Regions from separate parts of the Candidatus Symbiopectobacterium sp. NZEC135 genome, predicted to be linked through region 3. Evidence: riboswitches for the same ligand, from Rfam matches in the RefSeq annotation. Region 3 holds a riboswitch; each other region holds the start of a gene.

Region 1 (9,960 bases), on a different contig from region 3:
CAGGCACCAGCACATGCATCGGGCGGGCCGGGCCTTGATATTCCGGCAGCACTTGAACCAAACGTCCAGCGTCAATCTCTTTGTCCAACACATCGGCGGGCCCCAGTGTGACGCCATACCCCTCGATTGCCGCATACAGCAGCGCTTTCCAGTCATTGGCACGAAACCGCCCGGTTGGCCTGACTTCTTCGCTCTTCCCTTCACGCTGGAACAGCCAGCGGCACGGCACAGTGGGTGTCCATTCGCCGTACACCAGACAAGCGTGATGCGCCAAATCGCTGGGTTTCTCAGGGAAACCTTCGCGTGCCACATAAGTGGGTGAGGCACAGGCAATCAGCCGATAGGGCCTTAACGGCCAGGCAATCATCGAACTGTCGGCCAGTTCACCGATGCGCACGACCACTTCAAAACCCTCCTCAATAGGATCGACCATGCGATCGTTAAGCGTCAGTTCGATCTGCGTATCTGGATAACGATCGAGATAGCGGGTAATAAAGGGCGCGAGTGCATAAGCGCCAAAGGTAACGGGCGCATTAACCCGGATGGTCCCCGACGGCGTGGCTTTCATCTCTAGCGCAATCGCTTCTGCCGCTTCAACTTCTGCCAATACAATCTTGCAGCGCTCATAATAGCTGCGGCCGATATCGGTCAAATTTTGACGCCGCGTGGTGCGGTTGAGCAATCGCGCCCCCAAACGCGCCTCCAGCCAGGCCACATGCTTAGCCACCCCTTGGGGAGAAAGGTGCAACACCTCGGCCACCGCAGCAAAAGAGCCCAACTCAGCGGCTTTAACAAAGATGTGCATGCTGGTCAGCCTGTCCATCATTCACTCCAACTGGTTGTTTATTTATATGTCATTTGTAATTTTATCTTATTTTCGTGGTGAATTACGCTCCCTGTTGATAAATAACCCAACAGGAGATCGGCATGAAAATAGGCATTATTGGCGCAGGCTTTGTCGGGCGAACGATTGCCACGCTCGCGGTTAACACCGGGCATCAGGTGATGCTCAGTAACTCACGCGGCCCACAAACGCTGTTCAGCTTCCGCTCGATGGTAGGCTGTCAGGCAGGAACAGTGGAACAGGCCATTCAGTTTGGTGATGTGGTGGTGATAGCCGTTCCGCTGACGGCAATCGATCAATTGCCTGCCGCGCTGCTGGCGGGCAAGCAGGTACTCGATGCCGTCAATTATTACCCGGAGCGTGATGGTCAGGTTGATGTGCTCGACAGGGCGCAAACCACCACCAGTAAACTGCTGGCACGCCATTTATCCGGTGCCATCATCACCAAGGCGTTCAATGCCATTCAGATGACGCAATTGGAAAGCGATGGTTTACCGGCGGGCAGCCCCAACCGTCGGGCACTGCCATTGGCAGGAGATAATGCACAAGGCAAGCAGATCGCCCGTGAATTGTATGAAGCTTTCGGTTTTGATGCGGTCGATGTGGGTGCACTCACCGAAGGATGGCGCTTTGAACGAGGTACACCTGCGTATTGTGTGCGTATGACCAAGGAGGTGTTGCTCACCGCGCTAGCCGTTGTTCGCCCTACGTGATCCCTCCTCTTTCGCTTCCGCCAGCAACCAGCACCGTCGGTGCTGGTTTGTCAGCAAACGACTTTTATTCTTATCTCTACACTTACTTGCACTATTAGGTATTACAATATACTGAAAAGTGACATGATTTTCCCTGGTGTAAAATGCAACGTTAATTATTCATTTAGCTGCGCCCTCAACACTTTTATTGCTATCGTTTACCTTTCATACAAGCGTTTATTTGTAATGTAAAACAGGTTAACGCCAAAAACATCGGCTACCCTAGAGTAAAAATGACTTATTCTTTCATAAGGAATATATAATGATTGATTTTTCACGTTTTTTGACAGATATGGCAATGCATGATGATACAGTGGGAATCGCAATTAATCCTTTGATAAAAAAAACAGGAATAAACGCTTACGCAACCACCATTACCGCAGGGCGGTATATTGGGTGTCATGCTCATGAACACGGCGAAGAGTGGTATGTTATTCTTTCTGGGTCCGGTGATATCTGGACAGGGGATGTTGAAAAAGGAAAAATAAAAAAAATTAAAAAATCACATTTTTCTCGCGGTTGTGTTTTTTGTATTCACCCGCAAACAGCACATCAACTAGTTGCAAAAGAGAACGTTGAATTAATATTTCTTTGCCCTACCTCACATATAAACCATGACCGAACATGCTATCCAAATTTATTTACCGAATAAATCATACAAGGACAAAACATGGCTATCTCTGTTGAGCATTTAATTAAACCTCTGGTACACTTTTGGGAGATAAGCAACGAGCCCTGGGGGGCTAAAGATCACACATCAAAATTCATCTATGCCAATAGAAAATATCACGACTTACTTGCGCTTCCTAAAACATACAACGTCGAGGGACGGCTCGATGGTGAACTTCCTGCTGCTACGGCTGATTTTCAAATTTACTTTCAATTACATGATAGAAAAGTTGAACAATTGCTCGATCGTGTAACATCCATTGAAATACACCCTTTCGGTAACCAACCTTACTTACAGCCTTGGTATTTTGATAAATACCCTCTTATAGATGAAACAGGCACATGTCGAGGCACCATTTTTCATGGCCGTCCGGTTGACACTATCGCATTAGAGAAATTAAAAAAGATAAAAACACAGACATCTCTCGTTTTCACACCTCCATCAGATTTTTTCAGCAAAAGAGAATGGGAAGTTGTATTTTATTTACTGCAAGGGTTTACGATAAAAGAAATTTCAATACGGCTCTTTGTATCCCATCGAACCGTGTCTAATCATGTACACAGGATCTATCAAAAAGCCGGTGTCAAATTCAAAAATGAGTTAATAGATTATTTTTTTCAAAACAACATCGCAAATTACGTTCCTGAAAATTTTTTTAGAACAGCAACCTCAACGACCATGGGAATAACCAACTAAAAACATGCTTTCACGCTAACAGACAGCGATACCTTTTGACCATATCAGAACCAGTTAACGATGATAAATTTATTTTCAATAAGCGTGCAACGCCATTGACGGGCAATAAAAATGCCAGCAGCTCTCGCCGCTGGCTGGTGAAAAGCACCATTACTCAGAAGTTTCTCTACTACCAGAACAGCACTAGAGCCAGTGCCGGTACGCTTCTTCCGACATCGTGTCGATGTCCCACTGTGTCACCTGCTGTAACAACGCCAGCTTTTGCTGAGCGCTGATCCTCCTCAGCCAGCAGCCAGGGCAATACAAGAAGTAGTGCCGGTAAAATTGATTGAGCCGTGAAATCGCCATTAGCCACCTCCGTGCTTTCCTTGTTGTGCAGTATCGCCGTAATATAGGGAAAGATAAATTGATGACTTTGGTTCGCGGAGTTCCTCTTTTATGTCGTCGACACGTTTGCAACAACAGTTTGTCCGCCTCTGGCAGCGCTTTCAGGGGCAGGATACCGAGACCACGCTCGAAGAGCTGGCGGGGGTATTACTCTGCTCGCGCCGTCATATCCGTTCACTGCTCGGGGCCATGCAGAAAGAGGGATGGCTGCTGTGGCAGGCGGAAGCAGGACGCGGCAAACGCTCCCGACTCAGTTTTATCTATACCGGGTTAACGTTACAACAACAGCGCGCAGAAGACTTGTTGGAGCAGGATCACGTCGAGCAATTGATCCAGTTAATCGGCGATAAGGAGACGGTGCGCCAGATGTTGCTGTCCCATTTGGGACGCCGTTTTCGTCAGGGAAAACATCTGCTGCGCGTGCTCTATTATCGTCCGCTGCGGAACCTGCTACCCGGTTCTGCACTGCGACGCTCAGAAATGCACATCGTCAGGCAGATCTTCAGCGGGTTAACCAAGATAAATGAGGAAAATGGGGAAATCGCCCCGGACCTCGCGCACCACTGGCAGCAAATGACGCCGCAACGCTGGCGTTTTTATTTGCGCCCGGCGATCCGCTTCCACGATGGACGCGAGCTGGTGATGAAGGATGTTATCGCCTCGCTGATGCGGTTGACATCGCAGGCATTATTCTCACACATCACACGCGTGACTTCCCCCATTCCCTTTGTGATTGATGTGGAACTGAGCGAACCCGATGGCTGGCTCCCCTGGCTGCTCGGCAGCGCACATGCCATGATCCTGCCCCACGACTGGCAGACACAGGGCGATTTTGCGCGTCACCCTGTCGGCACCGGCCCTTATGCGGTGGAGAAAAACAGCGACAGTCAGTTGAAAATAAAAGCCTTTGACGATTATTTCGGCTACCGGGCGCTGATCGATGAGGTCAATATATGGGTGTTGCCAGACGCCTCCGAAGAGTTGCCGGTGTCTATTCAGGTACAAAGTGACACCTCCACGCGCGACGAGCTGGAAAGCCGCATGGAGGAAGGGTGCTATTTCCTGCTGTATGACACCCGCTCTGCGCATGGCGCGAACAGCGAGGTGCGCCGCTGGATCAGCCAGATCTTCCACCCTATCACGCTACTCAGCCAGACAACGAGCACCCACCGACATAGCTGGTCACCAGCGTATAGTTTACTGCCTCGTTGGCATCACCAGCGTTTTGAGAATCAACCGCTGAAACCTGCTGGCCTGGCGGATATCACCCTGACGTTTTATCAGGAGCACCCCGAGTACCGCATCATTGGCGAGATCATGCATGGCCTACTGGCGCAGCAGGGCGTGACGCTGCACATACAGAAAGTCGACTACGAGCAATGGTATCAGGGAGACGCGGAAAGCGACATCTGGCTGAGCAGCGTCAACTGCTATCCGCCGCTGGAGTTCTCGCTGTTTGCCCTGCTGTATGAGTTACCGCTGCTGCGTCATTGCCTGAGCGACTCGCTACAAGAAGACGCGCAGCGCTGGCACAGTCAAACGCTCTCTATCGCTGACTTCAGCCAACGTCTGATTGAAAGCGGTGAGATCCACCCGCTGTTTCACCACTGGTTACAGTTGCAGGGGCAGCGCAGCATGCGCGGCGTGCGCATGAACATGTTGGGCTGGTTCGACTTTAAATCCGCCTGGTTTGTGCCACCGGAGCATGATGCCGACTTTCCCTGATGCTACAAACCCTTTACAATAATAACGTTCTCAACGGGGTGCAGGCCGTTTGTTGATGATATCGCATCGTCAACGCACGGTATTTATGCTGAGAAAATACCCGTCGAACCTGATCCGGTTAATACCGGCGAAGGGATTTGAGAGTGCATTCGCCTGCCTCAAAGTCCTTTGCCACCCTAATTTACCCAGGAGTGCAAAGTGTTACAGTCGCTATTATCCCGTTTATTGCTTCCCGTGCTCGGCCTCTCAGCCCTGCTGTTCGGTTCTGCTGTCGCTAATGCCAAACCCGCATTGACCGTTTACACCTATGACTCGTTCGCGTCTGAATGGGGCCCCGGCCCGGCGATTAAAAAAGCCTTCGAAAAAGAGTGCGAGTGCGAATTGAATTTTGTCGCGCTGGAAGATGGCGTTGCCCTGTTAAACCGCTTGCGCATGGAAGGCAAAAACAGCAAAGCAGATATCGTTTTGGGGTTGGATAACAACCTGCTCAAAGCGGCAGCAGATACCGGTTTGTTTACCGCACACCGCGTGAAAACCGAGGCGTTAACGCTGCCCGGCGGCTGGGATAATGCCACGTTCCTGCCGTACGATTACGGCTACTTCGCGTTTGTCTACAACAAAGACACGCTAAAAAATCCACCGACCAGTCTTGATGCCTTGATCAACAGCGATCAACCGCTAAAGGTGATTTATCAAGACCCGCGCACCAGTACGCCGGGGCTGGGACTGCTGCTGTGGATGCAAAAAGTCTATGGCGATAAAGCACCCGATGCCTGGCAAAAACTGGCACGTAAAACCGTTACCGTCACCAAAGGGTGGAGTGAAGCTTACGGCCTGTTCCTCAAGGGCGAAGCGGATATGGTACTGAGCTACACCACCTCTCCGGCCTATCACATTATCGAAGAGAAAAAGACCAACTACGCGGCGGCACTGTTCAGCGAAGGCCACTATATGCAAGTTGAGGTTGCCGGGCAGTTGACCGCCAGTAAGCAGCCGGAACTCGCAAACCGCTTTATGCAGTTTATCCTCAGCCCGACGTTCCAAAGCCTGATCCCGACCACCAACTGGATGTATCCGGTCACTGGCGTGGCACTGCCGGAAGGGTTCCAGTCGCTGGCTCGCCCGGAAAAAGCGCTGTCCTTTAGCGCACAAGAGGTGGCGGACCTGCGCGGGCAGTGGATTCAGGCATGGCAACGCGCCCTCAGCCGCTGATCCCACACTGGCTCTGGCCTGGGCTGTTTACCGCGGCACTGCTGGCAGGCGTTGCCCTGCTCGCGTTTGGCGCGCTCTGGCATCAGGCACCCGATACCCCATGGCAGACGCTATGGGGTGACAGCTATGTGTGGTACGTGGTGCGCTTTACCTTTTGGCAGGCATTGCTTTCGGCGCTACTCTCCACGCTGCCAGCCATTGTGCTGGCACGCGCCCTCTACCGCCGCCATTTCCCTGGCAGAACCTGGCTGCTGCGCCTGTGCGCCATGACGTTAGTGTTACCGGTGTTGGTGGCGGTATTTGGCATACTGCGCGTTTACGGGCAACAGGGCTGGCTGGCACAAGGTTTAAGCGCGCTCGGCATCAACTACACCTTTTCCCCCTATGGCCTGCAAGGGATTCTGTTGGCCCACGTGTTCTTCAATCTGCCGCTGGCGACACGTCTGCTGTTGCAAGCCCTGGAGTCCATCTCTACGGAACAGCGTCAGCTAGCGGCCCAATTGGGCATGAATGCCTGGCAAACCTTTCGTCTTATTGAATGGCCGTGGTTGCGGCGTCAGATCCTGCCCAGTGCAGCACTGATTTTCATGCTCTGCTTTGCCAGTTTTGCCACCGTACTCTCTCTCGGCGGTGGCCCGCGCGCCACCACCATCGAACTGGCTATCTATCAGGCATTGAGCTTTGATTACGATCCCGCACGCGCGGCAGGACTGGCGCTGATCCAGATGATCTGTTGTCTGGGGTTGGTGCTACTCAGCCAACGACTCGGATCGTGGTTTGCTGTGGGCAATACCCAGCAATTGCGTTGGCGCAACCCGCAAGATTCACTGTCCGGACGATTGGGCGATACCGTGATTATCGTCGCCGCGCTGTTATTGCTGCTGCCCCCCTTGCTGGCCGTGGTGCTGGACGGCCTGAATCCGGCAATGCTGACGGTGCTGAAACGGCCCGCACTGTGGCAAACGCTGTGGACATCCCTGCGTATCGCCCTCGGCGCGGGTGTGCTGTGTGTGATCCTGACCCTGATGCTGCTGTGGAGCAGCCGTGAGCTGAAACTGCGTCAGCAGCGGCTGGCGGGACAGTTGATGGACATCAGCGGCCTGCTGATTCTGGCGATGCCGGGCATTGTGTTGGCAACGGGCTTCTTTCTTGTGCTCAACAATACCGTCGGACTGCCGACATCGCCCTATGGGTTGGTGGTTATCACTAACGCGCTGATGGCCATCCCCTATGCGCTCAAGGTGTTGGAGAACCCGATGCTCGACATTGCTCAGCGCTATAATCCGCTGTGCCAGTCGCTGGATATTCGCGGCTGGCATCGTCTTCGTCTGATTGAACTGCGCGCGTTGCAACAACCGATCGCGCAGGCGATGGCATTTGCCTGCGTACTGTCAGTTGGGGATTTCGGCATTATTGCCTTGTTTGGCAATGAGCAGTTCCGCACGCTGCCCTTCTATCTTTACCAACAAATTGGCGCTTATCGCAGCGCAGACGGTGCCGTAACCGCACTGCTGCTGATGCTGCTCTGTTTCGCGTTGTTTACCATGATGGAGACGTTAACCCTGTGGCAAAAACGGGCGGGCCGACATGCTGTCGTTGAATAAACTCACTTATCTCTATCAACAGGCTCCCATGCTGTTCGATGTCAACATCGCTGCGGGAGAGCGCGTTGCCCTGTTGGGGCCAAGCGGTGCGGGTAAAAGCACGCTGCTCAGTCTGATTGCCGGTTTTTTATTACCGAACGGCGGCGAACTGATGCTCAATGGCGACGATCATCGCTATACGCCGCCCGCCGAACGCCCGGTGTCGATTCTGTTTCAGGAAAATAACCTGTTCCCGCACCTGACGCTGGAGCAAAATATTGCCCTTGGCCTGCACCCCGGCTTGCGTCTCACGTCAGCACAGCGTCAGGCATTGCACGCCATTGCCGAGCACGTTGGCTTGAGCAGCCTGATGCAACGCCTGCCCGCACAGGTGTCTGGCGGTCAACGCCAGCGCGCCGCATTGGCCCGCTGCCTGCTGCGCCAACGCCCTATTCTGCTGCTGGATGAACCGTTCTCCGCGCTCGATCCGGCGCTGCGTCAGGACATGCTCACGCTGGTTGATACGGTATGCGAAGAACAGCAGCTTACTCTGCTGATGGTCACTCACAATCTGGATGACGCGTTACGTATTGCGCCGCGCAGTCTGCTGTTGGTAGACGGAAACATCGCCTACGATGGCCCCACCGCATCGTTGTGTGACGGCAGCAGCGAAGCAGCGCGGATATTGGGGATCAGCGCAGAACGTGACTGATCGTCTACACCGGGCTGCTACTCCACACCGGGTATTTTGTGAGCTGAATAAAATTTTCGCTTTTTATTCCTTGTGGGTATTGCGCCTATTGCAATGGCCGTGCTTATATAAAACGGCTAATTAACTGACTGATTGACAGGATACCCGTGAGACACTCCGCTACTATGACTTCTGCACTACTACACACCGCGCATGTTGACGCGGTCGTCGTCGTGCGCGTGGTCGTGGTGGTCGTCGTCGGCGACGCGCCGTAACGGGTTCCGAATCACAGCACGATTCCCAAACCCCGCCGGCGCAAGCCGAGCGGGGTTTCTTGTTTTTACCTCCCCGCTCCGAAAACGCACCGGCCCAGATGAAGGATATTACTATGCGTTATACCGGAGCACAGTTGATCGTCCGGCTGTTGGAACAGCAGGGCATCACCACGGTAGCAGGCATTCCCGGCGGAGCGGCACTGCCGCTGTACGATGCGCTGGGACAGAGCAAAACCATTCGCCATATTCTCGCCCGCCATGAGCAAGGGGCCGGGTTTATCGCGCAGGGCATGGCGCGCGCCAGTGGCAAAGCCGCCGTTTGTCTGGCCTCCAGCGGTCCAGGAGCCACTAACCTGCTGACCGCGATTGCTGATGCGAAACTCGATTCCATCCCACTGGTATGCATTACCGGTCAGGTCCCTTCGACCATGATCGGCACCGATGCCTTTCAGGAAGTGGATACCTATGGCATTTCCATCCCCGTCACCAAACATAACTATTTGGTGCGGGACATCAACGAACTGCCGCGCGTGATTTCAGACGCGTTTCGCATCGCGCAATCAGGGCGCCCCGGCCCGGTGTGGATCGACATTCCGAAGGATATTCAAACCGCTACCATAGAATTGTCCGAACTGCCTGCCATTGCTGAATCCGATCTCACGCCCGCCATCGATACACAAGCCATCGCACAGGCCGCCGCGATGATCAATGCGGCCGAGCGCCCAATCCTCTATCTGGGCGGTGGCATCATCAGCGCCGAGGCCCATAAACAGGCGATTGAACTCGCCGAGCGCGCCAATCTGCCGACCACCATGACACTGATGGCGCTTGGCGCCATGCCGACCGATCACCCGCTGTCACTCGGCATGTTAGGCATGCATGCTGCCCGCTCCACGAACCTGATTTTGCAGCAGTCAGACTTGCTTATCGTACTGGGCGCACGCTTTGACGATCGCGCAATCGGTAAAGCGGAGCAGTTCTGCCCGGATGCCAGCATCATCCATATCGATATCGATGCGGCGGAACTGGGAAAAATTCGTCAGGCACACGTTGGGCTGCATGCCGATGTGGGTGAAGCGCTGACACAGCTGTTGCCGTTGATTGAACCGCAAAAGCGGGAGAAAT
Region 2 (9,960 bases), on a different contig from region 3:
GCAACGTGTAGAGTTCTTCGTCCGTCATTTCACGGCCGGCTTGCGTCATTTCCAGCATCGCTACCGTGCGAATGGAGGTTTCACTAATGGCAATCGCATGCTCAAGCGTGGCACCACTCAGTTGCGAATGAATCAGCTCACCCAATGCAATGCACGCGTCAATGGCCGGATAGACACCGTATAAATCGTAATCATCCGCGGAGGGAATGGCGTCTTCCCATTTCTCCAGTTGGCTGTCGAAATTGACCTTGGCTTCTTTCACCACCAGCACTTCCCACACCAAATCAAGGATGCGGCGATACAACTGCGCATCACCAAACTCGGTCTGGCGGCAGAATTCATAATAGTTCGGATACATCCGCTCGCAAAGGCAAGCCATAAAAGTCACGTGCTGCCAGCTTTCCAGCTTCTCCAGCCGCAGGTGAATCGGATTACGTAACATCGTCGACGCTCATTATTTTTAATGGCAGGCAGTGTACCTGAAAATGTTGCCTTGCCCTATGCCTGAATTCTTAAACTTACCGCATCCCGCCTGCATTACTGCGGATTTTCACGCAGCCAGCGTTGAAAGGCTGGCCGCTGTGAGGCAACGGCGTCCGCCCAACGCGTAGGTTCAGGTAAACGATAGCCCTGCTGGCAGCGTTTTACCCACATCAGCGCGCTGTTCAAGCTCACTCGATGGCCGGTTGAGATAAACAGCGGATTACAGCGTGCCTTGCTACGCCATACCCAGCCAATCTGTTCGTCATGGTCCATCAGCGCGCTTTGGCTGCCGAGTGTCTCAGACAGCGGGGCACTCTGACCACACAGCCGTTTTTTAGCCACGCCAATGGTCGGGACATCCACCAATAACCCAAAATGGCTGGCAACGCCCAGCCGCCTGGGGTGTGAAATACCGTGACCGTCAACAAACAGCAAATCAGGCTTCTGCGCCAGCTGTTCCCACGCGGCTAACAAGCCTGGGCACTCACGAAAAGAGAGCAATCCCGGCACATAGGGCATTACCGTCGGAATACGGGCAATCTGGTACTCAACCAGCTGAAGTGAAGGGTAATGCAATATCGCAATCGCCGCCCGCGTCACCGTTCCCTCTTGCTCGAACCCGACATCAGCCCCGCCAATAAACCTGGGCTCGACGAAGGGCAGACTGTCAACACGCACGATCTCCTGCGCCCGCCGATTCTGCTCCGCTTTCAATGCTTGCGTATCCATCAGCCTACTCCTTAAGGCACGTTCAATCCTGATGAGGGCGATTATTGGTGGAACGGGCGCGACAAGCGATGCACTGCATCTACAAAGGCACCAGCATGTTCCGGTGGCACATCCTGATGAATCCCGTGCCCCAGATTGAACACGTGACCATTCCCCTGACCGAACGCGGTCAAAATCGTCTCAACTTCTTGCTCGATACGCGCGGGTGGCGCATAGAGCATTGACGGGTCCATATTGCCTTGCAGCGCCACCTTGTCCCCAACTCGCGCACGCGCCTCGCCGATATCCGTGGTCCAATCCAGCCCCAGCGCATCACACCCTGTCGCGGCCATCGCTTCCAGCCACTGCCCACCGCCTTTGGTAAACAGCGTCACCGGTACGCGCCGCCCTTCATGCTCACGTAACAGACCATCTACGATTTTGTGCATGTAGTGCAGTGAAAACTCACGGTAATCGCGACCGCTCAGCGCACCACCCCAGGTGTCGAAAATCATCACCGATTGCGCACCCGCCTTGATCTGCGCATTCAGATACAGAATCACGCTGTCAGCCAGCTTATCCAACAACAGGTGAAGCGTCTGTGGCTCGGCAAACAGCATTTTCTTGATAACCGTAAACGCTTTACTGCTGCCGCCTTCCACCATATAGGTGGCTAGCGTCCAGGGACTGCCGGAAAAACCGATCAAGGGTACCGCACCGGCCAGTTCGCGGCGAATGGTGCGAACCGCATCCATCACGTAACCCAGTTCTTGTTCAGGATCGGGAACGGGCAAGCGCGCCACATCCGCAGCAGTTCGAACCGGATGCGTAAAGCGCGGCCCTTCCCCGGTTTCGAAATAGAGCCCCAATCCCATCGCATCCGGCACGGTGAGGATATCGGAAAACAGGATTGCAGCATCCAGTGCATAGCGCCGCAGCGGTTGCAGCGTGACTTCGCAAGCCAGTTCTGGATTTTTGCACAGCGACATAAAGTCACCCGCCTGTGCGCGCGTTGCTTTGTACTCCGGCAAATAGCGGCCCGCCTGGCGCATCATCCATACCGGCGTAACATCAACAGGTTGGCGCAGTAGCGCGCGCAGATAGCGATCATTTTTCAGGTCTGGCATGCGGTGTCCTTTTGTCATCCTGGAAGAGGGTCAAAACGCGATAACGAAACAAGTGGCGCGAAGTGTAGCACGCCAGCGGCGCTATTCCTGTCCATCGCGGCACAGTACCACGGTGTCTTCAATCAAACGTCTCGCGACTGTACCCGGCGGCGGGAGAATCGGCAGTTGATCGTAGCGGAACCAGCCCGCATCTCTGAGTTCTTTGGGGTCGTGGCGCAGGTCACCGTCGGCATACTCCGCCATGAACGCCATCATCAGCGAATGCGGGAATGGCCAAGGCTGTGAGCTGATATAGCGCAGATTTTTAATACGAATATTGCTCTCTTCCATCACTTCACGAGCGACCGCCTGTTCGAGCGTTTCGCCCACTTCCACGAACCCCGCCAGCACGGTATACATATTGCCGCGGTGACGCTGATGCTGCGCCAGCAAGATCTCTTCGCCACGCCGGATCGCCACGATCACGCACGGGGCGATTTGCGGGTAATAACGCTCTTTACACTGCGGGCACAAGCATGCCAGCTCCGTTTTGCTGTGCACCATTTTCTGTCCGCAATAGCCGCAAAACTGGTGCGAACGATAAAACTCGGCGAGTTGCACACCGCGCCCTGCCAGTTGAAACAGCGCCACGTCTTCATCCAGCAGTTGGCGTACAGAATCCATCTGCGACGTTTTCTGGTGACTGACCAGCCACACGCATTCCCCCTGCCACTCCCCTATCTGGCGTCCAACAATGCCTTCCAATCCGCACTGCGCCGCGGTGCCATGCGGGAGTTTCCCTTCGGGTAGCCACACTTGACTCTCATGGCTGACCACCCACCATCCATGCTCATCACCTTTTAATGTTTGTTCCATATCTTTTCTATTGCTCCACAGACACTTCACTGGCATTTTAACTGTCAGGGATATGGCAGAATTTTATCGTCACCGATTGTTCTTTCTTATCAATGCACGGAGTCAACAATGTTAAACCAATTACAAAGTCTGACTGAGTACGTTGGTGGCAATAATGCGTTAATCGACCAATGGCTACAAGCGCGCAAGCAACTTCTGGTTGCTTACTATCATCTGGTCGGCATTAAGCCAAACAAAGATAAACACACCCCGCTCGATGAGCAGGCTTTGGATGATTTTTGCCACAACCTTGTGGACTATCTTTCCTCCTGCCATTTCCATGTCTATGAGCGCATCGTGCAAGAGGCGGTTGCACTGAGCGATCAAAAGCTGGCGCAAACGCACCGTCTGTCGCTGGCGTTACAGGCCAATACGCAATTCATTATGGATTTCTACGACAGCAGTCTGGCGGCTGCTATCGATCACGATAATTGCATCGGGTTTCAACAAGCGCTATCAAGCGTCGGTGAAGCCATGGCGGAACGCTTTGCCCTGGAAGATCGGCTGATTCGTCTGGTCATAGAGAAAGAATAACGCCATCGCCCCACCTTACATTTTGACAGCGCCTCTCAGACGCCCTAAAGTGTCATCGATAGCCTCATTGTCATGGGGTTATTGCCCCGTAAACGGTTTCTATGCCAATTACCGGGCGTATCTTGTCGGAGTGCCTAGCGTGTTTATGTCCTACATAAACCGCAGGCTGAGACCGTTTATTCGGGATCCGCGGAACCTGATCAGGTTAAAACCTGCGAAGGGAACAAGAGTAATCCATTCTGTTTTGTCACCGTTATCACCGCCATGTCGTTACCGGCATAGCGCGTAAAATCGGGGCCAAGGCAACCATAATTACTCCCTGCGAGCTCCAGACAAGCATTTTTCCTTAACCATAATTCAGGAACATGCTATGCCTCAATCACCCGCTACAACACCTAAAACCCCGTCTGGCCGTCGTGAAAAGCGCGAAGCCGCCGAGACGTTTATTCATAACCTGCGCGGCACCACTTTCCCTAACTCCACGCGTATCTACCTTACCGGATCGCGCAGTGATATCCGCGTACCGATGCGGGAAATCACTCTTAGCCCAACGCTGTTAGGTGGCGACAAAGACAATCCCCGCTATGAACCTAACGAAGCCGTGCCGGTATATGACACGGCGGGGCCGTATGGCGATCCCGACGCACGGCCGGACGTGCGTACCGGGTTGGTCAAACTGCGTGCCGATTGGATTGCAGAACGTAACGACACCGAGCCACTTTCTGGCGTCAGTTCCCGTTTTACCCAGCAGCGATTGGCGGATGCCGGGTTGGATCACCTACGCTTTGAACAGTTGCCGCAGCCCAAACGCGCCCAGTCAGGCAAGTGCGTCACGCAGTTGCACTATGCGCGCCAAGGGATCATCACGCCGGAAATGGAGTTTATCGCTATCCGCGAGAACATGGGGCGTGAGCGCATTCGCAGCGAAGTGCTGCGCCACCAGCACCCAGGACAAAGCTTTGGCGCGATCCTGCCGGACAACATCACTCCGGAATTTGTGCGCCAGGAAGTCGCCGCAGGCCGTGCCATCATCCCGTCCAACATCAATCACCCCGAATCTGAACCGATGATTATCGGGCGCAATTTTCTGGTCAAGGTAAACGCTAACATCGGCAACTCGGCGGTCACCTCGTCTATCGAGGAAGAGGTGGAAAAGCTGGTCTGGTCCACGCTGTGGGGGGCAGATACGGTGATGGATCTCTCCACCGGACGCTATATTCACGAAACCCGTGAGTGGATCCTGCGCAACAGCCCGGTCCCCATTGGTACCGTTCCTATTTATCAGGCGCTGGAGAAGGTCAATGGCGTGGCGGAAAACCTCACGTGGGAAATGTTCCGCGATACGCTGCTTGAGCAAGCAGAGCAAGGGGTTGATTACTTCACCATTCACGCGGGGGTGCTGCTGCGCTATGTGCCAATGACCGCACAACGCCTGACCGGCATCGTATCGCGTGGCGGCTCCATCATGGCGAAGTGGTGCCTGTCGCACCATCAGGAGAACTTCCTCTACGTCCACTTCCGTGAAATCTGTGAGATTTGTGCGGCCTACGACGTTGCCCTGTCGCTGGGCGATGGCTTGCGTCCCGGCTCCATTCAAGATGCCAACGATCAGGCACAGTTTGCCGAGCTGCATACCCTGGGTGAATTGACCAAAATCGCCTGGGAATATGACGTGCAAGTGATGATTGAAGGGCCGGGGCATGTGCCGATGCAGATGATTCGCCGCAACATGACCGAAGAGTTGGAGCACTGCCACGAAGCGCCGTTCTATACATTGGGGCCGCTGACCACCGATATTGCCCCCGGTTATGACCACTTCACCTCCGGTATCGGGGCCGCGATGATTGGCTGGTTCGGTTGTGCCATGCTCTGCTACGTCACGCCGAAAGAACACCTTGGGCTGCCCAACAAAGAGGATGTGAAGCAAGGGCTTATCACCTACAAGATCGCCGCACATGCCGCCGATCTGGCGAAAGGACACCCCGGTGCGCAGATCCGCGATAACGCCATGTCCAAAGCGCGCTTTGAGTTTCGTTGGGAAGACCAGTTCAATCTGGCACTCGACCCGACGACCGCACGCGCCTATCACGATGAAACTCTGCCGCAAGAATCCGGCAAAGTTGCACACTTCTGTTCCATGTGCGGCCCCAAATTCTGCTCGATGAAAATTTCGCAGGAAGTGCGTGAGTACGCAGCGAAAAATCCCGCCCCTGCCGTGGAAGCGCAACCGATTGAAGTCGGCATGGCAGAGATGTCGGCCCAGTTCCGAGCGCGCGGCAGCGAGCTCTATCACAGCGCCACGACGCTGCTCGGGGAGGAAGCCAAATGAATCCGGCATTTCCCGCGACCGCACCGCAGCTCGGGCTTTATCCGGTGGTCGACAGCGTGACCTGGATCGAACGCCTGCTCAGTGCTGGCGTAAAAACCATCCAGTTACGCATTAAGGACAACACCGCAGAACAAGCCGAGACCGCCATCATGCAGGCCATCGCGCTCGGACAGGATTATCAGGCTCGCTTGTTTATTAACGATTTTTGGCAACTGGCCGTCAAACATCGGGCATACGGCGTGCATCTGGGTCAGGAGGATCTGGATAGCGCCGATCTGGAGGCGATCCGCAATGCGGGGCTACGTTTGGGCATTTCCACCCACGACGACGTGGAACTGGCTCGCGCTGTAGCGCTCAAACCGTCTTATATCGCCCTCGGGCATATCTTCCCGACCCAAACCAAAGAGATGCCCTCCACCCCACAGGGCGTGAGCGAACTGAAGCGCCACATTGATGCACTGCAAGGGCGTTTCCCTACCGTGGCCATCGGCGGCATCAGTATTGACCGCGTGCCAAGCGTGCTGGCAACCGGCGTCGGCAGCATTGCGGTGGTCAGCGCAATCACACAGGCCGCTGACTGGCGTCAGGCCACCGCCACCCTGCTCAACCTGATTGAAAATCAGGAGGGTCATGATGCTTAACGATCCGGCACTGAGCGATCAAGAGTTCTTACGCTACAGCCGTCAATTGCTGCTGGAAGATATCGGCCCGCAAGGACAAGAAAAGCTGAAAAAATCTCGCGTGCTGCTGGTCGGCATGGGGGGACTAGGCGCGCCCGCCGCGCTCTATCTCGCTGCCGCAGGGGTCGGCACTTTGACGATCGCCGATGACGACCAACTGCATGTTTCCAATCTACAACGGCAAATCCTCTATCGCACGCAGGATATTTCTCGCCCCAAGGCTACGCTCGCCAAGCAGCAACTCTTGGCGCTCAACCCGTTAACCGAGGTGATAACGCTCACCGAGCGGCTGGCAGGGACAGCCTTACAGCACGCGGTTCAACAGGCCGATTTGGTGCTGGATTGCAGTGACAACATGACCACGCGCCACGCGGTGAACGCCGCTTGCGTTCAGCAGCAAACGCCGCTGGTCAGCGGCAGTGCGGTTGGCTTTAGCGGACAGTTACTGGTGCTAACGCCTCCTTACTCGCACGGTTGTTACGCCTGTCTCTATCCAGAAGCGACAGAACCGCAGCGCAACTGCCGCACCGCCGGTGTGCTCGGTCCGGTGGTCGGTGTCATCGGCACGCTTCAGGCACTGGAAGCCATCAAGCTACTGGCAGGGTTGCCTTCTGCACTCAGCGGCAAGCTGCGCCTGTTTGATGGCAAACAACAGAGCTGGCAAACCTTTCAGTTAAGCCGCTCGGCGTGCTGCCCAGTCTGTAAGGATATCGCAGCATGAACATCACGCTGAACGACACCCCCATGGCGTGCGATGAGGGCATTACGGTGGAAACCCTGCTGGCGGGGTTGGATCGCTTGCAGCCCGGTACGGCGCTGGCGATAAACCAGACCATTGTGCCGCGTGACGAATGGGCGACACGGCCCGTTTGCTCAGGCGACGATATTCTTCTTTTTCAGGCTATCGCAGGGGGTTGATATGTTGCAGATTGCCGATACACGCTTTTCTTCTCGGTTATTAACCGGAACGGGTAAATTCGCCACCGCCGAACTGATGCACGCGGCGTTGCAGGCGTCAGGCTCTCAGTTAGTCACGCTGGCCATGAAACGCGTTGACCTGAAAACCGGTAATGATGCCATTTTCGCACCGCTCAAGCAGCTTGGTGTGAAACTGTTGCCCAACACCTCAGGAGCGAAAACCGCAGATGAAGCCGTGTTCGCCGCACGACTGGCACGCGAAGCGCTGGGCACGCATTGGCTGAAACTGGAAATTCACCCCGATGCCAAATACCTGTTGCCCGACCCGATTGAAACCCTGCGCGCCGCTGAGCGTCTGGTCAAAGAAGGTTTTGTGGTGCTGCCTTACTGCGGCGCGGACCCGGTGCTGTGCAAGCGGCTGGAAGAGGCGGGTTGTGCTGCCGTGATGCCGTTAGGTGCGCCCATCGGCTCCAATCAGGGGCTGCAAACCCGCGATTTCCTGCGCATCATTATTGAGCAGGCCACCGTACCCGTTGTGGTTGACGCAGGTATTGGTGCACCCAGTCACGCCACCGAGGCGCTGGAAATGGGGGCCGATGCGGTGCTGGTTAACACGGCGATTGCCGTGGCGCGCGACCCAGTGCAGATGGCCCACGCCTTTCGTTTAGCGGTAGAAGCGGGCGAACGGGCACGTCAGGCCGGGTTAGGCCAACGCCAGCACGTGGCAAGCGCCACCAGCCCGCTGACCGGCTTTCTTCATCAGATAACCGCGGAGGTGCAATCATGACGCGCGCTTTTCGTACCCGCTGGGAGCAGCTCGATTGGGATGCCATCACACTCGATATCAACAGCAAAACCGCCCACGATGTGGAACGGGCTCTCTGCGCAACCACGCTCTCCCGTGACGATATGATGGCGCTGCTTTCCCCGGCAGCGCTGCACTATCTGGAGCCGCTGGCCGCACGGGCTCAGCAGCTTACCCGGCAACGCTTCGGTAATACCGTGGGTTTTTATGTTCCGCTTTATCTGTCGAACCTGTGCGCCAATGACTGCACCTACTGCGGTTTCTCCATGAGTAACCACATCAAACGCAAAACCTTGAACCAAGAGGAAATCCTGCACGAGATTGCCGCTATTAAAGCGCTGGGGTTTGACAACCTGCTGCTGGTCACAGGGGAGCATCAACGTAAAGTTGGCATGGATTACTTTCGCGAAATGTTTCCCGTGATTCGACCACACTTCAGCGCGCTGATGATGGAAGTGCAGCCGATGGCGCAAGAGGAGTACGCGGAGCTGAAAACGCTGGGGCTGGACGGCGTGATGGTTTATCAGGAAACCTACCATCCGGTGACCTATCAGCAACATCACCTGCGCGGTAACAAGCAGGATTTTCATTGGCGACTGGATACACCGGATCGCTTGGGCCGTGCCGGGATCGACAAGATCGGACTCGGCGCGTTGATTGGCTTATCGCACAGTTGGCGCACTGACTGTTATATGGTGGCGGAGCATCTGCTGTATTTGCAGCAAACCTACTGGCAGAGCCGTTACTCCATCTCGTTTCCGCGCCTGCGACCCTGTGCGGGCGGTATCACGCCCGCGTCGATCATGGACGAAGCGCAGTTACTGCAAGTCATTTGCGCATTCCGCCTGCTGGCTCCCGACGTGGAATTGTCGTTATCTACCCGAGAATCCCCCTATTTTCGCGATAACGTGGTGCCTATTGCTATCAACAGCGTCAGCGCATTCTCCAAAACGCAGCCGGGCGGCTATGCAGACGATCGTTCCGAATTGGAGCAATTTGCCCCCCATGATAACCGCCGCCCAGAAGCCGTCGCACACGCGATCGCACTGGCTGGGCTGCAACCGGTCTGGAAAGACTGGGATGGGTATTTGGGAAGGCAGTCGCATCATCAACATAACGCTGAATAAAGGGGTAAATAATGCTACTATTCGGCGATAAAATGGCCGGACCATGCACCCTCGGTTTATCTTTCACTACGTAAAGTGATGACGTTGACGACCTCGATGCGTCAACCGAAACCGGATTGTTCCATTCGGTTTTGCCCCCTCTGCCGATACAGGGTGGTGTTATCGCCCTGTATCGGTCCTTCTTCGGCATATACTTAGTGGTCGCTCACTGTATCTTCATGCAGCAGGCGTTCTGCCTGCTCGCCAATCACGCGTAGCATCTGCTGCATCTCATCGGTGAGCGGCAGACCGTAGTGCACGCGCATACAGTTGCGGTATTTGCCGGACGCAGAGAACAACGAGCCAGAAGCTATCT
Region 3 (9,960 bases):
CAATACCTTTCTCGCGCACATTGGTCGTGAAGTACCGGCCTTAAAGCTTGATATGCCTGCCAATGCCATTGGTAAAGATTATCGCTCAATCGTGAATCCGGTGGGGTTGGCCCCTTCTGGCAGCGGCGTTCAGATTTCGGTTCTGGGGGCGCTGGGCGTGACGCTGGCACTGGAAGAAGGCCTGGAAGTGAACCTGCTAGGGATGAACCTGGGCATTGATGTGAATCCACCGGCGTTGCGCCTGCCTTTCATTGGCCGATTAGGTTTTGACAATGTGGATCAGCAGCAAGAACGCTGACGCTAAAAGGCGTGGTGCGAGAGCCGATGTGCCCTGCGCCCCGCTATGGGTGCTCAATAATCATCACCGCGCAGGTATCTTCCTCCAATGCTTCGAAGGTGTGCGGCGCATCGGCGGCATAGCTGATGTAATCTCCGGCGTTAAGCGCAATTTCATGCCCTTCAGGACCCAGCACGGCTCGTCCACGGCTAATCATGACATGCTCCAGCGTGCCGGGTTGATGGGGGACAGAGCGGCGTACGCTGCCCGGCTGCGCTGTCACGCGGTAGATATCGCGTTGCATGCCTCTCGGACAGACGGCGAGCAGTGTCACAAAATAATGTGCCTGTTCAGCGGCGACAATTTCCCCCTCATGGGCACGGATTACCTTCACGTGGGGCTGCGGTGCTGCAATCAACTGCGTGACCTGCACATCCAGCGCCAGCGCCAGTGCCCACAGCGTTTCCAGGCTGGGATTACCGCTGCCTGACTCCAATTGAGATAGCGTCGATTTTGCGATACCGGCACGTTTGGCCAGTTCGCTGACGGAAATACCTATCCGCTCGCGTTCACGTTTTACCGCTACGGCGAGAATCCCTATCGGCGTTGATGAAGGTTGCATGTCGTTCTCCATAAAAAACGATCGTTCTGTTTGACAGTCGATATTGCGATAGCCATTATACCATTCGTTCTTTTTATCGAACAGTCGTTCGTTATGTTATTTATTGTATGCGAGGTAATCGATATGGCATCCGATCAACGTGCCGAGTGGGGAGCGGGATCGCTAAAAATGGCGATAGCCATGATCATTTCAGGAACGGTGGGATGGTTTGTGTTAGCCACTGACTTATCTGCGTTAACGGTGGTCTTTTGGCGCTGCGTTTTCGGCATGGTAGCCATGGCACTGGTCTGTGCGACGCAAGGTCTTTTGCGTCGTGGCATGCTTGCACGTAGGCAGTTTTACTGGATTATGGTAGGTGGCGTCACTCTGACGCTCAATTGGATTTGTCTGTTTATCGCGTATGCGCAGACGTCTATTGCCGTCGCAACCATAACCTACCATGTACAGCCGTTTATTTTGGTTGCGCTAGGGGCGTTGCTATTCAATGAAACTCTGACACGTTATAAGCTCGGTTGGATGGTCATTGCCTTTTCCGGTGTGGCACTGATTATGTTGGGAGGTCAGCAGCAGGATCAGGATTCCGGCCAATACCTCTATGGGGTAGGGTTTGCATTGGCTGCCGCCTTTTTTTACGCCATCACAGCAACAATTACCAAGGCGTTGCGCGATGTGTCTCCTTGCCTGATGGTGTTTATTCAGTTAGGGGTTGGCTGCGTGATGTTGCTGCCTTTCGTTTCGCTGCCCACGACATCCTTTTCCAGCGCTGTCTGGGGGCTGCTGGTCGTGATTGGCTTTGTGCATACTGGCCTGATGTCTGTACTACTTTACAGCGCAGTGCAAAAAATCCCGACAATATTGGTCGGCGGGCTCGCGTTTATCTACCCTGTCGTGGCTATTTTTGTCGATGCCTGGGTGTTGCATCGGCCATTAAATGGGTGGCAGTTGACAGGCACCCTGATCGTTTTGGCTGCGGTTGCGGGTATTAATATCCGTAATCTTCCTCATTAACGCGTTATTCTGGCCTGCATTAATGTTGACCAGGGTCAGCATCTGGTAGGGCGAGTTCAGGCTACGATGCGGCAGCATTGCGATATTTTTTCGCTATACCCGTCATACTTCAAGTTGCAGGTGTAATGTGCAGGCGGTTTCGTGTTTATAACAGGGGGAACGTTCAATGCTAGATCATTTAAGTGTTCCGGTGACAGATATTGATCGCAGTCGACAGTTTTATGAAAGCGCGTTGGCACCGTTAGGTTATCGTCTGATTAAAGATTTTAATCATGCAGTAAGTTTTGGCGTGTTGGAAGGATATGGAAAGTCCAGCGATCCTGGCGGCGAATTTTGGATCTATCAAGGAAAAGCATTACCTTGTCCGGCGGCGCATTTTGCTTTTAGTGCTGAGACGCGTGATGTTGTTGATGCGTTTTATCGCGCGGCAATCGAGGCAGGCGGACAGGATAATGGTAAGCCTGGAATTCGAGAGCTGTATCATGCCCATTATTATGCGGCATTCGTGCGCGATCCTGATGGATATAACATCGAAGCTGTCTTTCATCGCAGTATTGCGTCTTAGGGATATCGCTTCTTTTGTTGGCTGCAAACGATCAAAGAAAATCGGATCCTGATTGATACGCATGCTAATACACCTGCGGTATTAATTTTTCCGTCATTTTAATCAGGTCTTTGGGGGATAAAACGTTTTGTCGAGGAAGGCGAAACGCAGGTGAAGATAACGATTACAGATTAGAAAAGATATGCATGGAGTACAACATTACTCCATGCATAACAAGACAAGTGACGCGCGCTAATACGGCAAGGAAGAGAACAAATTAAATCTCGAAATCTTCCAGCGTTTTGCTTCCGCCATCAATGGCTTCACGGATTGCTTTCGGCGTACGGCCTTGGCCAGTCCAGGTTTGCTCGGTGCCATTCTCATCAATATATTTATATTTTGCCGGACGAGGATCGCGTTTGGCCTTGGCCGGTTTGGATTTCACGCTCTCCAGCAGTTCAGCCGGATCAATGCCGTCTTCAAGAAGTTGAGCACGAATGGCATCCAGTTTTGCCAAACGTTCTGCCTGCTCTTTCTGAATTTTGCTGTCTTCTTCGCGGCGCTCTTCCACAATTGCAGTGAATTTGCTTAACAGTTCTTCCAGGGTTTCAAGATCGGTATCTCGGGCCTGAGCGCGAAGAGTACGAATATTACTTAGCACGTCAAAACTCATCATGGTGTTCCTTTAAAAAGAAGAGACATTATTAGCTTACAAGATATTTTTTGATTTTCCAATATACACCAGATACGCCGGCATGAAATATTTTTTTATAGCGTCTTATGTAAAAAAATGCGTAACACGAGGTGTGGGGAAAGCAGGAGCGTTAATCGTTAGCTGGTTAATAACACAACGCCTCGTAGTTTCCACTATTTATTAATTTCCCCACTTAACCACCCATACTTAAGCGGGCTTGTCTGCTCATGGTATTGGTATACCTAATCCTTTCGCCGTGTCAAATTATCGGGGCGATCTCATGTTTCCCCTGTGCATAACACTAATTATTTAAGGGTATAAGCGCCATGTAGAAGAATATAATGCCAGCCTGGGCACACGCAGGTAGGGAAAGGGACTGGGTGGGCATGTGTGAAAAACTGACCCTACTGCTTTCCTTTTACTCTGCGGTGAATGAATGTCTGGTCTGGCAATCGCCCTTTGGCGGGAGGCGAATACAAATCAATTTACACACGTTGTTTTGATGATTATCCTGAATATGTTTTGCTGTGGCAGTACCACAGTAAATTGATGTTGCGATGACTCGGGGTGCCCTTCTTTGTGAAGGCTGAGAAATACCCGTACCACCTGATCTGGATAATGCCAGCGTAGGGAAGTCTCGGTATTCCGATCGGCTACCGTCTTCTTGCACGCCGGTTGGGAGTAATGATGAACGACCAGCCCACCGATTTTTCTGCTGCCCACGCGGCGGCATTTTTGCTCGATTTCTCAACGGCTTCGCCGTTAGTCCATTGCCTGACCAATGATGTGGTCCAGTCTTTTACCGCCAATGTGTTGTTGGCGCTCGGGGCATCCCCGGCGATGGTGGTGGATCCGGGAGAGGCGGCACAGTTTGCTACGTTGGCCGATGCGCTTCTGATTAACGTGGGGACGTTAGAATCCACGCGCGCCGATGCCATGTTGGCTGCGGTGCAGAGCGCTAATCAAGCGGGAAAACCCTGGGTGCTGGACCCCGTCGCGGTTGGCGGGTTGCGCTTTCGCACTGATTTTGTACACAAATTGCTGCCTTACAAACCGGCGGCGATTCGCGGTAATGCCTCGGAAATTATCGCACTGTCTGGCGTCGCTTCTCAGGGCCGAGGCGTTGACAGTCATGATGCCTCCTTTACTGCCATCCCGGCTGCACGCGAACTGGCGACGCGTTGGTCAACCGTGGTAGCGGTGACGGGGGAAGTGGACTACGTCACCGACGGTGTGCGCGTCTGCGCGGTAAACGGTGGTCATGCGGTGATGACGCGTGTGGTGGGTACCGGGTGCGCACTCTCCGCCGTCGTTGCGGCATTTTGTGCACGCGGCGGGGACATGCTCTTTCAGGTTGCAACAGCGTGTGCCGTAATGGCGCAGGCAGGGGAGCGTGCCGCTGCGCAGTCCAGCGGGCCGGGCAGTTTTACACCTGCATTTTTGGATGCGCTTGCGCTATTGCGTCAGGAGGCACAGGCATGCGCCTTATAAAAGAGAACGCTCCCCGAATAAATGCGTTAACGATAGCGGGCACCGATCCCAGCGGTGGTGCTGGGATCCAGGCTGATCTAAAAACGTTCTCTGCCCTGAGTGCCTATGGCACCAGTGTGATCACTGCGCTGGTGGCACAAAATACGCAGGGAGTGCAGTCGGTTTATCGTATCGAACCTGATTTTGTAGCGGCTCAACTGGATTCTGTATTGTGCGATGTGCGTATCGACAGTGCGAAGATCGGCATGCTGGCGCAAAGTGATATTGTTGAAGCCGTTGCGGAACGTCTGCAACGCTATGCTGTACCTTATATTGTGCTGGATACGGTGATGCTGGCGAAAAGCGGCGATCCGCTATTGGCACCTGAAGCGATCGCCGCGATCCGTGAGGTGCTGTTGCCGCGCGTGTCACTGATAACCCCTAATCTTCCGGAGGCGGCGGCGCTCTTGGCATGCAATGCGGCGACGACAGAAACGGAGATGAAAGCGCAAGGGCAAGGGTTGCTTGAGATGGGATGCCAAGCGGTGCTGATCAAAGGGGGCCATTTGAGTGACGCGGAGAGTCCGGACTGGCTGTTTCAACGCGGGCATGCACCGCAACGTTTCTGTGCGCCACGGGTAAACACCCGCCACACTCATGGCACAGGATGCACGCTGTCTGCGGCGCTGGCGGCGCTGCGCCCCCGGCACCACGATTGGGAAAATACGGTGCAAGCGGCGAAGCATTACCTCCAGTATGCATTACTGGCGGCTGATTCATTGGAGGTGGGTCAGGGAATTGGCCCCGTGCATCATTTTCACCAATGGTGGTAGTCGGTTATGGGGGATGCGGTCGGCGGTGATAAACCGCCGACTTTGCAGTTTGTTGCCTGTGGTTTCAGAAAGAGATGATCTTGGCGGTAAACCTGTTGAGCAAGAGCAAACGGCACAACAGCACTGATGCAATAAACACCAATACCAGCAGAACAAATTTCAGGTTGACGTAGTTAAAGTCATATAGCGTGCTAATGAAATAAAACACACTGTAATGTACAATATAGACACCGATCATGGCCGGGCCAATAAACTCGACGACGTGAGTTATAATTTTGTTTTTTATGGTGATATTTTCAAACACAATGAATAATGCCAAACACATGGTCAGCAGATGCAGATGTTCAAGAATCAGCCAGGGCGTGACAATATTTTGAGTGTGGGTTGACAGAAAGCGTTCGTAAAAGAACATCGAGATGCCTACGGGCACCACCATTATGCGAGCCAGCCAGATGATACCAGGTCGGTGAGTGAACAGCCTGCCTGCGGCGGTTCCCAGCATTCTTCCCACAATATAGTATCCCCCCCATACCCAGATAAATGAATAACTGTGTATAAAGAGTGGGTCATCGCGCATATCTAACGGGCTGAATATATCGAATAGAAAAATAATAGCGAGCAAGCTCGCAAAAAATGCCAATGTCATTTTTACATTATGCATTGCCTTAATGATAAGAGGGTAGATGATGTAAATTATGCCAATGGTTAACATTATTCCATTTTGCAGTATGTATCCCTGCTGAATATATTGGAATGTAATCAATGACAGGATAATATTCCAAAAGACGATGATGAATACCACGTTTTTAATTTTTATCCTGACCTCTTTTTTGGTCAGGTTGTCGATATTGTCAAAATAGCCAATAAGGATGAAAAACAATGGCTTGGCAATTGTTGAAAGGAAATAGAGAATGCTCATCGCGTTAGCATTAATAAAACATTCATTCACGCAAAGTTGACTGGCTGAGTAAAATGTGACAGCGGAAAAACAACTCAAACTTTTTAAGGCGTGTTGGCTGACATCTCTGATCATGACACATTCACCTTTAGCCGTAGGTCCTATGGTTATATCCCTGTTTTTCATGAAGATAAGCGTAGTGTTAAAACAGTTTCACGCCTAGTGAGGTGTTTGCGCGCAGCACGTTGCTACTGCATTTCTCTCCATTATTTCCTTATTTTACTTCATGATTTTTAATGTTTTTAGCAGCGCCATGTAATCAATATCCTAATTCTTTACGATTGATTGCTGTCGTCTGGATATTGCGACTTTTTATAATATTATTGAAGTGATAACCACAATAAATAGGCGTGAGTAATACTCACTACTCTCAAATCAGATATTTCTCTTAACGAAATCGTGTTGTTTGTATCCTTACAGAAAAAGAGTAGGTCAGAAAATTAATACTCTTCAATAGTCCATCACATCAATGGCCTTGTGTCAGGAAGGAATACCATGGCGAGCTCATCAGTAAATAAGCTGTCCTTATGGTCTCTCACGGCGTTGGTCGTGGGATCCATGATTGGCGCGGGAATATTTTCATTACCGGCGACATTTGGACGCGCAACCGGGGGATTTGGTGCCATTATCGCATGGTGTATCGCGGGTGGCGGCATGTTAATGCTGGCTTTTGTTTTTCAATCTCTGGCGCAACGTAAACCTGACCTTGATTCAGGGGTCTTCATTTATGCTAAGGAGGGGTTTGGTGATTATCTCGGATTTGCCTCTGCATTAGGGTTCTGGGCAGGAACCTGTATTGGTAACGTCTCCTATTTCGTGCTGATCAAATCCACGCTGGGTGCCTTTTTCCCGGTCTTTGGCGATGGCAATACGATCTCTGCACTGGTGGTGTCGTCAATCATCCTGTGGGGCTTCCATTTCCTGGTGCTCAATGGCGTCAAAAACGCTGCCACTATCAATACCATTGCCACGGTGGCCAAAATCGTCCCGATCATTGCATTTGTCGGGGTACTGATTTTTGCCTTCCAAAGCGACATCTTTATGCAAAATTTCTGGGGTTCTCCGACGGCGGTGCCTGTAACGCCCGATCTTGAGCACCTCAACGATTATGGCTATGCCGGGCATGCGGCGGCAGCGATTATGCCAGCGCAGGAACCGGAATCGTTGTTCAGCCAGATTCGTAGCACCATGCTGGTGACCGTGTTTGTGTTTCTGGGCATTGAAGGGGCCAGTGTGTATTCCCGTTATGCCAAAGAGCGTCGTCACGTGGGTATTGCCACCGTGATGGGCTTTATCGGCGTATTAGGGCTGTTGGTGCTGGTGACGCTGCTCTCTTACGGCGTGTTGCTGCGCCCTGAATTGGCTGGCTTGCGTCAACCTTCCATGGCGGGCGTGCTGGAATCTGTGGTTGGGCCATGGGGCCGCGTTTTTATCAGCGTTGGTTTGATCGTTTCTGTCTTGGGGGCCTACCTCTCCTGGTCATTGCTGGCGGCCGAAGTGCTGTTCTCCGCCGCTAAGCATCAAAGCATGCCGAAAGTCTTCATGACCGAGAACAAACATGACGTTCCCTCTGCCGCTGTTTGGCTCACCAATATCACTATTCAGGTGTTTTTGATCCTGATGCTGTTCAGCCAGTATGCCTTCCAATTGGCGATCGAGTTGACCAGTTCATTAACCCTCATTCCCTATTTATTGGTTGCCGCTTACGGATTGAAACTGGCCTGGACGGGGGAAACGTACGAAACCGACAAGCGCGATCACCGCAAAGATCTCACGTTTGCGCTCCTTGCCACACTCTATGCCCTGTTGATGCTGTACGCCGGGGGGGTGAAGTACCTGCTGCTCTCGGCTGTGATTTATGGGCCGGGCACTGTGTTGTACATCATGGCCAAACGCGAACAGCGGGTTGCGCTGTTCAACAAAACTGAACTTGGGATTTTCGCTATCGTTATGGTCGCCGCCATTGTTGCAATCTACAGCATTGCGACAGGCATTATTACTATCTAAGTGAGGCTGCTTATTATGTCGACAAAAAAGAAGTCTGAGAAGAAATATGGCGTGCATTCGGAAGTTGGTAAATTACATAAGGTTATGGTGTGCGCTCCAGGCAAAGCACACAATCGATTGACGCCGAGCAACTGCGACGAATTGTTATTTGATGACGTGTTGTGGGTTGAACGTGCCAAGCGCGACCATTTTGATTTTATGACCAAAATGCGCGAGCACGGTGTTGATGTGGTGGAAATGCATAATCTGCTGGCGGAAACGGTGGCACTACCGGAAGCGAGAAAGTGGATTCTGGATCAGCAGATTGTGCCGGATGAAGTCTCTCTGGGCATTTTGAACGAAACCCGCAGCTTCCTGGATGGCTTGGCGCCACGCGCGTTGGCTGAAGTGTTGATTGGCGGTTTGTCGACCACTGAACTGGCGAAAGAAGGCTATGCCGATCACGAAGAACTCAATCTGATCCGCGACGCGGCGGGGATTACTGAATATTTGCTGCCGCCGCTGCCCAATACGCTGTATACCCGCGACACCACCTGCTGGATTTACGGTGGGGTAACGTTAAACCCTCTTTACTGGCCTGCTCGTCATGAAGAAACCATCCTGACGACCGCTATCTACAAATTCCACCCGGATTTTGCCAACGCTAACATCAATATCTGGTACGGCGATCCTACCAAACACCACGGCACCGCCACGCTGGAAGGCGGCGATGTGATGCCGATTGGCAATAAAACCGTGTTAATTGGTATGAGTGAGCGCACTTCGCATCAGGCCATCACACAACTGGCGGCCTCTCTGTTTGCCAACAAAGCCTCGGGCGTTGAGCGGGTGATGATTGCTGCGATGCCAAGATTGCGCGCGGCTATGCACCTGGACACGGTGTTTACCTTCTGCGATCGCGATGTGGTAACCCTTTACCCTGCCATTGTGAACCAGATTCGCACCTTCTCGTTGCGACCTGATGATGGCCCAACCGGGATGAAACTGTATCGCGATAAAGGCACGTTTGCGGAAGCGATCGCAGGCGCATTGAACCTCAAGAAACTGCGCGTGGTAGAAACGGCCGGTAATGATTACGACACCGAACGCCAGCAGTGGGATAGCGGTAACAACATGGTAGCCCTCTCCCCCGGTGTGGTACTGGCTTACGATCGTAATACCAAGACCAACACACAATTGCGCAAGGAAGGGGTGGAGGTTATCGAGATCGTCGGCAGTGAACTGGGGCGTGGACGCGGCGGTGGTCACTGTATGACATGTCCTATCATTCGTGAACCTGTGGATTATTAATGTCCCCCATCAGGCGCTCTCACCGAGCGCCTGATGAACACGCACTGTCAGTGCACGAGATCGTTATGCTAACCAGGTGCCAGGCCTGATTCACCTTTCTGCGATAGCGTTTACCGCTGTGATGGTTATGGCGATGACGTAGCGGCGCGTGAATCTGATCCGAAGAGATTGCATCGTGAAAATAAAATTTATCGTTGTTACGTTTATCGCGTTTTTTATTTCTGCCTGTGACAGGGAGGCGACCGAACCAAGTATTA

Evidence for each region. A riboswitch is a leader RNA that binds a small molecule or an ion and turns the genes downstream of it on or off. The one in region 3 is predicted to bind thiamine pyrophosphate.
Region 1: linked by a shared signal. The riboswitch ahead of thiB (thiamine ABC transporter substrate binding subunit) and the one ahead of thiM (hydroxyethylthiazole kinase) in region 3 are both predicted to bind thiamine pyrophosphate.
Region 2: linked by a shared signal. The riboswitch ahead of thiC (phosphomethylpyrimidine synthase ThiC) and the one ahead of thiM (hydroxyethylthiazole kinase) in region 3 are both predicted to bind thiamine pyrophosphate.

Annotation. Positions count from the first base shown of each region.
Region 1 is NZ_JAGFPF010000002.1:48,618-58,577, forward strand. Features, by position in the region: gene J5224_RS01750 (LysR family transcriptional regulator) at 1-823, opposite strand, end outside; gene J5224_RS01755 (NADPH-dependent F420 reductase) at 928-1,557, shown strand; gene J5224_RS01760 (cupin domain-containing protein) at 1,859-2,248, shown strand; gene J5224_RS01765 (helix-turn-helix transcriptional regulator) at 2,267-2,962, shown strand; gene sgrT (glucose uptake inhibitor SgrT) at 3,146-3,310, opposite strand; gene sgrR (HTH-type transcriptional regulator SgrR) at 3,401-5,074, shown strand; TPP riboswitch at 5,099-5,228, shown strand; gene thiB (thiamine ABC transporter substrate binding subunit) at 5,273-6,286, shown strand; gene thiP (thiamine/thiamine pyrophosphate ABC transporter permease ThiP) at 6,262-7,890, shown strand; gene thiQ (thiamine ABC transporter ATP-binding protein ThiQ) at 7,874-8,581, shown strand; gene ilvB (acetolactate synthase large subunit) at 8,949-9,960, shown strand, end outside.
Region 2 is NZ_JAGFPF010000045.1:18,440-28,399, reverse strand. Features, by position in the region: gene J5224_RS18100 (YjaG family protein) at 1-442, opposite strand, end outside; gene nfi (deoxyribonuclease V) at 538-1,215, opposite strand; gene hemE (uroporphyrinogen decarboxylase) at 1,254-2,318, opposite strand; gene nudC (NAD(+) diphosphatase) at 2,400-3,173, opposite strand; gene rsd (sigma D regulator) at 3,282-3,746, shown strand; TPP riboswitch at 3,863-3,986, shown strand; gene thiC (phosphomethylpyrimidine synthase ThiC) at 4,117-6,075, shown strand; gene thiE (thiamine phosphate synthase) at 6,072-6,716, shown strand; gene J5224_RS18065 (HesA/MoeB/ThiF family protein) at 6,709-7,476, shown strand; gene thiS (sulfur carrier protein ThiS) at 7,473-7,673, shown strand; gene J5224_RS18055 (thiazole synthase) at 7,675-8,460, shown strand; gene thiH (2-iminoacetate synthase ThiH) at 8,457-9,605, shown strand; gene J5224_RS18045 (PLP-dependent aminotransferase family protein) at 9,800-9,960, opposite strand, start outside.
Region 3 is NZ_JAGFPF010000001.1:81,492-91,451, forward strand. Features, by position in the region: gene J5224_RS00355 (DUF3750 domain-containing protein) at 1-298, shown strand, start outside; gene J5224_RS00360 (helix-turn-helix domain-containing protein) at 342-899, opposite strand; gene J5224_RS00365 (DMT family transporter) at 1,023-1,907, shown strand; gene J5224_RS00370 (VOC family protein) at 2,074-2,472, shown strand; gene J5224_RS00375 (H-NS family nucleoid-associated regulatory protein) at 2,729-3,127, opposite strand; TPP riboswitch at 3,699-3,795, shown strand; gene thiM (hydroxyethylthiazole kinase) at 3,833-4,636, shown strand; gene thiD (bifunctional hydroxymethylpyrimidine kinase/phosphomethylpyrimidine kinase) at 4,624-5,448, shown strand; gene J5224_RS00390 (acyltransferase family protein) at 5,513-6,481, opposite strand; gene J5224_RS00395 (amino acid permease) at 6,902-8,413, shown strand; gene arcA (arginine deiminase) at 8,429-9,703, shown strand; gene J5224_RS00405 (efflux RND transporter periplasmic adaptor subunit) at 9,879-9,960, shown strand, end outside.